Linked DNA regions of Hydrogenophilus thermoluteolus. The protein of the gene in region 2 binds, or shares a complex with, the protein of the main gene of each other region. Links are inferred from orthologs where the notes say so. Each region holds a gene or a part of one and is shown on either strand. Other genes may lie near its edges. The genes, in order: HPTL_RS08010 and uvrB.

Region 1 (5,862 bases), 1.3 Mb from region 2 along the record:
CCGTATTGGTCGATGAGGGCTTGTGGGTCGACACCGTTGTTTTTGGACTTCGACATCTTCTCGATGCCGCCGATGGTGACCGGTTTGCCATCGACGCGGTGTACCGCGGAGATCGGTCGACCTTTGCTGTCGCGTTCCAGGATCACGTCGGCCGGATTGATCCAGGTTTTTTTGCCGGTTGTCGGGTCTTCGCGGTAGAAGGTTTCGGCAACGACCATCCCCTGTGTCAAGAGGTTGGTGAAGGGTTCCGAAAAGGGGATGAGCCCGAGGTCCCGCATCGCACGGGTGAAGAAGCGAGAATAGAGTAGGTGCAGGATCGCGTGCTCGATTCCGCCGATGTATTGGTCGACGGGCATCCAGTACTTGACCCGGTCGTCGACCATCGCCTGGTCGTTGTCGGGACAACAGTAACGCAGGAAATACCAACTCGATTCGACGAAGGTGTCCATCGTGTCGGTTTCCCGCCGTGCGGGTCGCCCGCATTCGGGGCAGGGGACGTTGACCCAGTCGGCGAGTTCAGCTAGCGGTGAGCCGCGACCGGTGATCTCGACCGATTCGGGCAGAACGACGGGGAGTTGTTCGTCGGGGACGAGTACCTCACCGCAGTGGTCGCAGTGAATCACCGGAATTGGGCAACCCCAGTAGCGTTGGCGTGAGATCCCCCAATCGCGCAAGCGATATTGGACCCGCTGCTGACCCAGCCCTTTTTCCGCGAGCGCGGCGATGATGGCGTCGAACGCTTGCTCCGACGTGAGCCCGGTGAAGGGGCCGGAGTCGACCAGTGTCCCTTTGGCCGCAAAGGTCTCTTCCCATGGGCCTCTGCCGTCGATCGTGCCGGTGAAGCCGTCGGGACGAATGACTTGGCGAATCGGCAGACGATATTTTTGCGCGAAGGCGTAATCGCGTTCGTCGTGCGCGGGCACCGCCATCACCGCCCCTTCGCCGTACGCCATCAAGACGTAATTCGCAACCCAGACGGGGAGTTTTTCGCCCGTGAGGGGGTGACGCACGAAATAGGGGGTGGGCATCCCTTTCTTTTCCATGGTCGCGAGGTCGGCCTCGGCGACCGACCCCCGGCGGCATTCGGCAATGAATTCGGCCAATTGCGGGTCGTTTTGCGCGGCTTTCGTCGCGAGCGGATGCTCGGCCGCGACCGCGACGTAGGTGGCGCCCATCAAGGTGTCTGGACGGGTGGTGAAGACAGTGAGCACACCGCTTTCGCCGATCGAGTCTTCGTCGTAGGGGAACCGAACCTCGGCGCCAACGCTCTTGCCGATCCAGTTCGCTTGCATCCGTTTGACTTGTTCCGGCCAACCGGGGAGCGTTTCGAGCCCTTGCAGCAGTTCTTCGGCGTACGCGGTGATGCGCATGTAGTACATGGGAATTTCGCGCTTTTCCACGAGCGCACCGCTGCGCCACCCGCGGCCGTCGATCACCTGTTCGTTCGCGAGCACCGTCTGGTCGACCGGGTCCCAATTGACCCAACCCATCTTGCGGTAGATCAACCGCTTCTGGTAGAGCCGTTTGAAGAGCCACTGCTCCCACCGATAGTATTCGGGACGGCAGGTGGTGAGTTCGCGTTGCCAGTCGATCGCAAAACCCAACCGTTTCAATTGCCCCTTCATATAGGCGATGTTGCTGTAGGTCCATTGCGCGGGGGGTACGCCGTTTTGAAGCGCGGCATTTTCCGCGGGCATCCCAAATGCGTCCCACCCCATCGGTTGGAGCACGTTGAACCCTTGCATCCGTTTGGCTCGGGCCAGGACGTCGCCGATCGTGTAGTTGCGCACATGTCCCATGTGGAGTTTGCCGGAGGGGTAGGGGAACATCGAGAGGCAGTAGAACTTCGGGCGGTTGGGGTCTTCGGCCACCGCGAAGGGTTGCGTGGCTTCCCACTCGTTTTGGACGGTCTGTTCGATCGAAAAGGCGTCGTACTTCTCTTTCATCGCGATTCCTTGCCATGCGCGTAAGAATCGAAGTATAGCGCGAAGGCAAGCGGCAAAAAAAAGCCCGCGCGAAGGGCGCGGGCGGGAACTCCATGGGTTAGATGGAGAGGGAGGGAGACAAAACCACTCAAAAGAAAGGAGGAGATCACCATGAAACAGTGTAATCGCGAATTTTATCGCATCAAAAGTGATAAGGCAAGAATTTCGGTTCAGTCTTTTTGAGCGTTTGTTCTTGTTCTCGCGATTTTTCTTGACGGGATCCCCACGTGAGCGGGGGCAGTAGGGCGGCTTGGGTACAATCGCGCCTGGTACGGCGAAAAGGATGCGTGATGACCGACGGTGTGCTCGACCGCCTGGATCCTCAACAGCGGCGTGCGGTGACCCTGCCGCCTGGCCATGCGCTGGTATTGGCTGGCGCCGGCTCGGGAAAGACGCGCGTGTTGACCCACCGGATTGCGTGGTTGATCGAGCGGGAAGGGGTCGATCCGGGTGCGATTCTGGCAGTCACCTTCACCAACAAGGCGGCGCGGGAGATGCGCGAGCGGTTGGCACAATTGGTGGTGCCAGCAGCGGTGGATGGGCAGCGGGGTGTTTGGTTGGGGACGTTTCACAGCATCGCGCACCGTCTGTTGCGCCGTCATGCCACCGAAGCCGGGTTGCCGACGGCGTTCCAGATTCTGGATGCGGCCGACCAGTTGGCGTTGGTGAAACGGCTGCTCAAGCGTTTGGCGGTCCCAGAAGCGATGGTGGCGCCGCGCGAACTCGTCGGGTTCATCAACGCCCACAAAGAACGCGGGGAGCGACCGGAGGAGCTCGCGCCACAAGGCGCGCGCGGGCAATTGTTCCTCACCTTGTGGCAGGAGTACGAAGCCGCGTGCGCGCGCGAAGGGGTGGTCGATTTCGCCGAATTGCTCTTGCGGGCGCTCGAACTGCTGCACCGCAACGAAACCTTGCGGGCGCACTATCGCCAACGTTTCCAGCACGTCTTGGTCGATGAGTTCCAGGACACCAACCCGTTGCAATACCGTTGGTTGCAACAGTTGGCATGCGATGTCGCTACCGGTGAGGTGGGGGCGTGGCTCTTCTGCGTCGGGGACGACGATCAGGCGATCTACGGCTTTCGCGGCGCGATGAGCGCGTTGCTGGCGCGCTTTCAGCAAGAATACCAAGCGGAGCTCGTGCGGCTCGAACGCAACTACCGTTCGGCGGGCAACATTCTGGCTGCAGCGAACGCCATCATCGCCAACAACGCGAGCCGGTTGGGGAAAAAACTCGTGACCGATCGCGGCGAAGGGGAGCCGATCCGCACCTTCGAGGCGATGGACGAAGGGCAAGAGGCGCAATTTGTCGTCGATGAAATCGGCGCACTGATTCGCGACGGCTGGAGTGCCGACGAGATTGCGGTGCTCTACCGCACGAATGCGATGTCGCGCGTTTTCGAGCATCACCTCTTGGCTGCGGGGATTCCGTATCGTGTCTATGGGGGGGTGCGTTTTTTCGACCGCGCGGAGATCAAACACGCGATCGCCTATTTGCGTCTTCTGGTGTTGCCGGACGACACCAATGCGCTCTTGCGGGTGATCAACGTGCCGGCACGGGGTATCGGGGCGAAAACGGTCGAACAGTTGCTCGCTGCGGCTGAGAGCGAAGGGCATTGGGAGGCCGCGGTGAATAAGCTTGGTGGTCGCGGCGGCGCGGCTGTCCAGCGCTTTGCGGCGCTCATCGACGAGCTGCGCGATGCCACCGCGACGTTGCCGCTTCCGGATGCGATCGCGCTCGTGATCGAAAAGAGCGGCTTACAGGCCCTTTTTGCCGAAGAAGCTACGCGTGATCGCGCAGCGCGCGAAGAGCGGCTGGAGAACCTGGCGGCGCTCGTTGATGCGGGCCACGAATTCGTCACCGAGATGGCGCGCGAAGGCATCACGGCGACCGGGCACGAGATGCTCACCCTGTTTCTTCAGCACGCCGCGCTCGAATCGGGGGAAATGCAAGCAGGGAGTCACGAGCGCGCGGTGCGTCTGATGACGGTGCATGCCGCGAAAGGGCTGGAGTTCGGCGCTGTTTTTTTGGTCGGGTTGGAAGATGGGGTATTCCCTCACGAAAATGCGCTCCCCAATTTTGGCGGCGACGGTGCCGGCCTGGAAGAGGAGCGGCGGTTGATGTACGTAGCGGTCACTCGTGCCAAAGAGCGGCTCTATTTGAGTTGGGCGGCAAGCCGGTTTTGGCATGGCGCAAGTCGTTACCGCCCGGTTTCCCGTTTCGTTACCGAGATTCCCGAAACGCTGTTGTTGCCGCTTTCGGGGCGCAAGCCGCGTGCGCCGGGATGGGACGCCGAGTCGAGCGCGGCGTCTTCCCCGCCATCTGCGCACACGTCGGGTGATCGGCCCGGTTCCTCGTGGCAGCCAGGACAAGCGGTTCGTCATCCCAAGTTTGGCGAAGGGGTGATTCTTCAAGTGGAAGGCAGCGGTGTGCACCAACAGGCAACGGTTCGTTTCGGCCCTAGTGTCGGGGTCAAACGGTTGCTCTTGAGCGTGGCGAAGCTCGAAGCGTTGTAAACGGGAAAGGTACTGGGGGTTGCCGGAGCGGCAGCAGTCAATAGTGCGTTACGACTGGGGAACGCGGGCTTCGATCGCGGCGAAGAGCGCAACCATTTTTTGCGTCAAGGGGTGTTTCGGGGCAAAAGCGATCAGGGGTTCGCGCCGTTCGTGGGACGTTTTCACCACCACCGACGAAGTCAAGAAGGGTTCCAATACCGGCAATCCCGATTCGGCAAGCTGCGCCACGGCGCGTTGCGTCACCCCGGCCCGCGTTTGGTACTGGTTGACGACGATGCCCAAGATGGCCAAGCGCGGGTTGTGGTCGATCCGGATTTCCGCTACCGTTTCCGCGAGTTGCAGCAGCGCCCGGCGCGAAAAATCGTCGCAGTCATAGGGGATCAGGCAGTGGTGGCCTGCGATGAGCGCAGAGCGGGTCAGGAAATTGAGGGCAGGCGGCGTGTCGAGATAGACGCGATCGAATGCCGGCGCCAACTGATCCAAAAGGTCACGGAGTTTGAAGATTTTGTAGCGGCTCTCCAGCTTGGGCAGGAGCGCTTCCAGTTCGGGATCGCTGGCGGCAACCGCCAGGTTGGACCACCGAGTGGGGTGGGCGAACGCTTCGCTGGGCCAGGGGTTGAGGCGAAAATTGAGCGTTTGATCGAAGTAATCGGCAAGCGTGGGTTTGGGCGACTCAATGGCACCCAGCGCGTAGAGCGTGGCGTTGCCCTGCGGGTCGAGGTCGATCAACAAGGTGCGATGCCCTTGTGCCGCAGCGATTGCCGCCAAATTGACCGCAAGCGTCGATTTGCCTACGCCCCCTTTTTGGTTGAAGATGACGAACCGCTCCATCGTACCCCTTCGTTACGCATTCACGCCGAACCGATTTTCCGGGAATGCCCCGTGAGGGTCAAGCGCGATTGCCCTTTGTCATCATAGATGTTCAGGCGCTCTTGACTGTGGAGCAACACGTCGAGCGCTTGCTGCACGAAATGCTGTTTCTCTCGCAGCAATACCCCGTTTTCTTGGTTGCGCTCCTGACATTGTCTGGCCAGTTGACACACTGCATGCCACGCGTCGGCAAGCGGCGGCAACCGTTGCCACGCGGTGAGCACCGCTTTCTGTTCCGACTCGGCACCGGCAACAGTGCTTGCCACCACCCGCAGCTTCTGGCGCTCGAACCCTTGAAGCTGGTCGGCGATGCGGTTTTTTTCCGTGACGGCCGCTTCGATCGCTGCGGGGTCGTTGCTGTGCAGGGCGCGCCGTTCGGCGTCGAGTGCCGTCAGAAAGCTTTTCAGCACCGCGATTTCCTCTTGGAGTATGCGCGCAAGGAGGGTCTGCTGGGTCGCGGTGGGCGCGGGCAGCTTCGCTTCGCTCATGAT
Region 2 (5,840 bases):
GCCCCGCCCCCGGTCACGCGAGCAACGGACGCACCGGAAGACGCGACGGCAGACACGGCGCCGACGGCCCAAACCACCGAGGCACCCCAGCAAGCTCCGCTGCTTCAGCGCCTTTTCGCGTGGCTCAAAAGCTTGATGGGACCGGGCGACACCAGCGCTACCTCATCGGAAACCGAAACCGCGAGCCCGTCCGCGCCACCGGTGCGAAATGGCAACGGTCGCCGCAACGGCAACAGACGTCGCCCACCGCGCCGCAAACGGAGCGACGAATCGCCGCGCGACGCGTTGACCAGCGAAACGAGAACCCCACAGCCGCAAACCTTAAGCGCCTTGGCCGAATCTGCCGACTCCTCCCTCGCGTCATCGGCTGAATCGGAAACGAGCGCCGAACCGTTGGAACTCGTACTCACGCCGGAGAGCGGCAGCGAATCGCCGGCCAAACGGCGTCGCCGCCGCAGCCGGGGGCGGCGCAAAGAGTCGGCTGCCGAAAGCGAGACCACTGCTCCGACCGAAACCTACGACGCAGCAACCACCGAAACCACTTCGGCGGTAGCGGACACAACCGAGGAGCTTCCGGCTGAAGAACCGACCCCGACCGCACCGTCAGCAGCATCGGCACAACCGGCCGAAACCGCGCGCGAAGCAGCCAAAGGGGCTGAAACCGCACAACCCGAGGCCACCGAACCTGCCGTGACGGCATCCACCGATGCGGCAGAAGAAATAGCAACACCAGCACCCGAGCACGCCGAGAAGGAGCGCGTACCTGACGACGGCATCCTTCCAGAACGGCAGCTCCCGGTACCGGTTACGCCAGCAGTCACGGAAGTAGGGGCAGTAAGCGCTGCTGGCGAAACGACAGATACTCCAACTGCAGCGGACGAAACGGCTCTTGACACCACCCAACGTCCGGAGGCAGAGCCTGGCGCAACCGCGGCAGTCGTGCCGCAAGACGGCGAAACAGCCGAGCAGACACCCGCTGACGAAAAGCCCGGTGCCGAATCGCAACCGGCTGCACCAGAAGCCACGGCACCCGAAGCAGCCGAACCCCAATCCGGTGCGTCGCCTGCGAATGCCGAAGGCTCCGAAGAAGTGCCAGTACTGCTTGCGCCGCTTCCAGTCCCGGAACGGCTCGACGGTTCGCTGGCCGCCATCCCCCCGGGGCGTCCAGCGGTTTCGCAAAACCTGAGTGAAGGCGACCCGCGTGACGGCAACACGGCAACGGAAGCCGCTCTTGGCACCCCTGCGTCGACAACGGACCTACCAGCGGGCGCGGTAGAGGACGCGCCCCACGAAACCCCGCCGACAATGTCCGAACCGGGCGTGCCGCCCGCCAACGCGGCGCCTTCTGCAACCGCTGCGCCATCGTCCCGCAACGCAGAGACGCCGAAGGGCAACGAGTCGCACGAGGTTACGGACGAGCCTGCCCCGCGCCGCGAAACCGATACCGCGGCGCTGCGGGAAATGGTCGCGCAAGCGGGCCTCGTCTGGATCGAAACCGACCCCAGCCGCGTCACTTATCGACCGGTTTTCCCGCAGCCTGAAGGCTTGGGGCGCGTGATCCCGCGCGCCCCAAAGCGCGACGAAGGGCCGCTCATCCAGGTGGAGACGCGGCGCAACTAACCGCTTTGCGTGGCTCGATTGGTCTCTTCCAGCCAATCGAGCCACGCCATCGCCCCATCTTCGATGAGGTCGAGCACCTGCTCGAACCCTTCTCGCCCACCATAGTAAGGGTCTGGCACTTCGTAATTCGGAAACGCGCGGCTTTGCGCCATGAAAAGCGCCAACTGCGCGTGTGCCTCGAGCGGACGCATCCGTTCGAGCAGCGCCAGGTGGCCGCGATCCATTGCCAGAATCCAATCGAAGCGCCTAAAATCGTCGCGGCAGATTTGCCGCGCACGCAGCGTCGACAAATCATAGCCACGGGCGCGCGCGGCCCGAAGCGTCCGCGGGTCCGGTGGTTCGCCCACATGATAGTCGTGCGTGCCTGCCGAATCGACCGTAACCCATGTCCATCCGCGCTGCTGCGCCAGATGGCGCAATACCCCTTCTGCGGTCGGCGACCGGCAGATATTGCCCGTGCACACACACAACAAACGAATCGGCGTCGTCATACTCCCTCCTGAAGCGGAATCGGCAAGGCGTCACGCCACCGTCTCGAACCCGAACACCGACTGCCGCAACGCCAGCAATTGATCGCGCACCGCCGCCGCCTTTTCGAATTCGAGCGCCTCGGCGTGGCGTTTCATCTCGCGCTCCAGCTTCTGAATCGCTTTCGCCACCGCCTGCGGATCACTGCGGTCGAGCTGCGCCAACCAATCCCCGTCCGCACGCGACGCCGCGCGACCGCTTGTACGGGCCGCCGCGCCCTCACCGCTTGCAGGCAGCCCATCGATCAACTCTTTGACCGCTTTGACCACCGAACGGGGGGTAATTCCGTGCGCCGTGTTGTAAGCGATCTGTTTCGCCCGCCGCCGCTCGGTCTCCTCGATCGCGCGGCGCATCGAATCGGTGACCGTATCCGCGTAAAGGATCGCAGTTCCATGAACGTGGCGCGCCGCGCGACCAATCGTCTGAATCAACGACCGCTCGGAACGTAAAAACCCCTCTTTGTCGGCGTCGAAGATCGCCACCAACGAAACCTCGGGAATATCGAGCCCTTCGCGCAACAGGTTGATCCCGACCAGAAGGTCGAACGCCCCCAAGCGTAGGTCGCGGATGATCTCGGCGCGCTCCACCGTGTCGATGTCGGAATGGAGGTGCCGCGCCCGGACGCCGTTTTCGTTGAGAAACTCGGTGAGGTCTTCGGCCATCCGCTTGGTGAGCACCGTCACCAATACCCGCTCACCGCGCGCGATGCGCTGTTTCGCTTCATGGAGCAGATCATCGACCTGCTGCGACGCGGGACGCACCCACACCTCCGGATCGACGAGACCGGTGGGGCGCACCACCAGTTCGACCACCGCGTCGCTCGTTTCCCGTTCATAATCCCCTGGCGTTGCCGAAACGAAAACCGTCTGCGGCATCCGTGCTTCGAACTCCACCCAAGTGAGCGGCCGATTGTCCATCGCACTCGGCAGGCGAAAGCCGTACTCGACCAGATTGGCCTTGCGCGCGCGATCGCCGCGGTACATTCCCCCGATCTGTCCCACCGTGACGTGCGACTCGTCGATGAACAACACCGCGTCGGGAGGCAAATAGTCCATCAACGTCGGCGGCGGCTCCCCGGGCGCACGGCCCGAAAGGTGGCGCGAATAGTTTTCGATCCCTTTGCAAAACCCCACCTCTTCGAGCATTTCCAGATCGAAGAGTGTGCGCTGCTCGAGCCGCTGCGCTTCGACCACCTTCCCCGCAGCAAGCAGCGCTTCGCGCCGCTCCCGCAGCTCGGCCTTGATCGCGTCGATCGCGCGCAACACGGTTGCGCGCGGTGTGACGAAGTGGCTCGACGGATAGACCGTGAACCGGGAAAGCTGCTGCACCACCGCACCGGTGAGCGGATCGAAGAGCTTCAACGCCTCGATCTCGTCGTCGAACCACGCCACCCGCAGCGCCCATTCGGCGTGTTCGGCCGGAAAGATATCGATCGCCTCACCGCGCACTCGGAACGTCCCGCGCACGAAATCGGTCTCGGTGCGCTCGTACTGCATCGCCACCAGACGCTCGATCGCCGCCCGGCGCGAAAGCTGCTCCCCCACCCGCAAGTGGAGGATCATCGCGTGGTAGTCCACCGGATCCCCGATCCCGTAGATGCACGAGACGGTGGCAACAATCACCACGTCACGCCGTTCCAACAGGCTCTTCGTCGCCGACAAGCGCATCTGCTCGATGTGCGCGTTGATGCTCGAATCCTTTTCGATGTAGAGATCACGGCTCGGCACGTAGGCTTCGGGTTGGTAGTAGTCGTAATACGAAACGAAGTATTCAACCGCGTTCTTGGGAAAAAATTCGCGAAACTCGCTGTAGAGCTGCGCCGCCAAGGTCTTGTTCGGCGCAATCACCAACGCCGGGCGCCCAAGGCGCGCGATGACGTTGGCCATCGTGAACGTCTTGCCGGAACCGGTCACCCCCAACAACACCTGGCGTGCCAGACCAGCCTCGAACCCATCGACCAACTGCGCAACCGCCTGAGGCTGATCCCCTGCTGGCGGATAAGGGGCGTAGAGCACGAAAGGGCTACCGGGGAAACGGTGCCACGTCCCGTGATCCGCGCCGTTTGGGTCCGTTGCGACCCCAGGATTCGGCACCGAATCGCCCTGAGGTGCCGTGGTAGAATCGTTCGTCGTCACACGCTTCATTCCCTCATTATCGCAAAAGTTGGAGAACCGCGATGTCACTCTTTGCCAATGTCCCGCTTGCGCCGCGCGACCCGATCCTGGGTCTCAACGAAGCCTACGCTGCCGACCCGCGCTCGAACAAAGTGAACTTGGGCGTTGGGGTCTACTACGACGACAACGGGAAAATTCCGTTGTTGGCGTGCGTGCGCGAAGCGGAAACCGCGATGGCGGCAAACCCGAAACCACGCGGCTACCAGCCGATCGAAGGGCCAGCGCACTACACCACTGCGGTGCAGCACCTGCTCTTCGGCCCCCAATCCCCCCTCTTGGCAGAAAAACGGGTCGTCACCGCGCAAGGGCTTGGCGGCACCGGGGCGCTGCGTATCGGCGCCGACCTTCTCAAGCGGATCGTCCCCGACGCTTCGGTCTATATCTCCGCCCCGTCGTGGGAAAACCACCGCGGCATCTTCGAAGCAGCGGGTTTCTCTGTTCGTGAGTACCGCTATTTCGATGCCCAAACAGGCGGCGTCGATTTCGCGGGCATGATTGCCGATCTCGAAGCCGCACCGGCCCACAGCATCATCGTGCTCCATGCCTGCTGCCACAACCCCACCGGCGCCGATCTCACCGAAGCGCAATGGCAAACGGTCGTCGAAGTCTGTCGAGCCAAAGCGCTCGTTCCCTTCCTCGACATGGCCTACCAAGGCTTCGCCGAAGGGATCGACGCCGACGCGGTTGCCGTGCGCCGCTTCTGCGATGCCGGGATTCCTGTCTTGATTTCGAGCTCGTTTTCGAAGAACTTCTCGCTCTACGGCGAACGGGTGGGCGCCCTTTCGATCGTCACCACCACCGCCGACGAAGCCGCGCGGGTCCTTTCGCAACTCAAACGGGTGATCCGCACCAACTACTCCAACCCGCCGACCCATGGGGCCGCGTTGGTCGCCACGGTGCTCGCCGACTCTGCGCTGCGCCAGCAGTGGGAGACGGAACTCGCGGGCATGCGCGACCGCATCCGAGCGATGCGGCAAGGGCTGCGCGCGCGCCTCGAAGCCGCGGTTCCTGGGCGCGACTTCACCTTCGTCACCGCGCAGCGCGGGATGTTCTCCTACACCGGCCTCACGCCGGAACAGGTCGAACGGCTCCAGCGCGACTTCGGCATCTATGCGGTGCGCTCGGGGCGGATCTGTGTCGCTGCGCTCAACAGCCACAACCTCGATACCGTTGCCGATGCGATCGCAGCGGTGTTGCGCGGCTGATCGCGACTCGCTAGAATGACCTCCATGAGCGTGCAACCGGTCGAGCACATTGAACCGCAGGCGGCGGAAACCGAACTCAAGCCGCCGCCGCTCTTCAAGGTGCTGCTGCTCAACGACGATTTCACGCCAATGGACTTCGTGGTGGAAGTGCTGCAGCGTTTTTTTCACATGAACACGGAACGCGCAGTCGCAATCATGCTCAAAGTCCACCATGAAGGGATGGCCGTCTGCGGGGTCTACCCGAAAGACATCGCCGCCACCAAAGTGGCGCAAGTCACCGAGTTCGCCCGCAAGAACGGCCATCCATTGGCCT

The links.
Region 1: the proteins of uvrB (region 2) and HPTL_RS08010 are in contact, whole or in part, in a crystal structure (PDB 7EGT), measured with the Thermus thermophilus proteins. The link is inferred for Hydrogenophilus thermoluteolus from one-to-one orthologs. Residues at the interface, in WP_096411307.1 of Thermus thermophilus: Glu23, Leu25, Arg26, Asp27, Gly28, Glu29, Arg30, Phe31, Arg55, Glu326, Asp327, Phe328, Glu379, Ser382, Gln383, His398, Gly400, Arg401; in WP_096412145.1 of Thermus thermophilus: His654, Arg656, Phe657, Gln666, Asp668, Glu669, Lys680, Arg681, Leu682, Ser683, Lys685, Tyr686, Ala687.

Annotation. Positions count from the first base shown.
Region 1 is NZ_AP018558.1:1,648,566-1,654,427, reverse strand. Bases 1,918-4,888 are described here. They hold HPTL_RS08010 (UvrD-helicase domain-containing protein), read left to right. Parts: upstream 1,918-2,275; coding sequence 2,276-4,501; downstream 4,502-4,888. Other genes in these bases: HPTL_RS08005 (ParA family protein), read right to left, coding at 4,550-4,888; leuS (leucine--tRNA ligase), read right to left, coding at 1,918-1,946. Also shown: more of leuS, read right to left, coding at 1-1,917; more of HPTL_RS08005, read right to left, coding at 4,889-5,332; HPTL_RS08000 (flagella synthesis protein FlgN), read right to left, coding at 5,353-5,859; flagellar biosynthesis anti-sigma factor FlgM, read right to left, coding at 5,856-5,862. UniProt on the Escherichia coli protein: A helicase with DNA-dependent ATPase activity. Unwinds DNA duplexes with 3'-5' polarity. Translocates on single-stranded DNA with 3'-5' polarity. Initiates unwinding more efficiently from a nicked substrate than double-stranded DNA.
Region 2 is NZ_AP018558.1:375,884-381,723, reverse strand. Bases 1,692-4,640 are described here. They hold uvrB (excinuclease ABC subunit UvrB), read right to left. Parts: upstream 4,242-4,640; coding sequence 2,142-4,241; downstream 1,692-2,141. Other genes in these bases: HPTL_RS01725 (amino acid aminotransferase), read left to right, coding at 4,325-4,640; HPTL_RS01735 (low molecular weight protein-tyrosine-phosphatase), read right to left, coding at 1,692-2,111. In the rest of the region: HPTL_RS01740 (Rne/Rng family ribonuclease), read left to right, coding at 1-1,620; more of HPTL_RS01735, read right to left, coding at 1,617-1,691; more of HPTL_RS01725, read left to right, coding at 4,641-5,527; ATP-dependent Clp protease adapter ClpS, read left to right, coding at 5,552-5,840. UniProt on the Escherichia coli protein: The UvrABC repair system catalyzes the recognition and processing of DNA lesions. A damage recognition complex composed of 2 UvrA and 2 UvrB subunits scans DNA for abnormalities.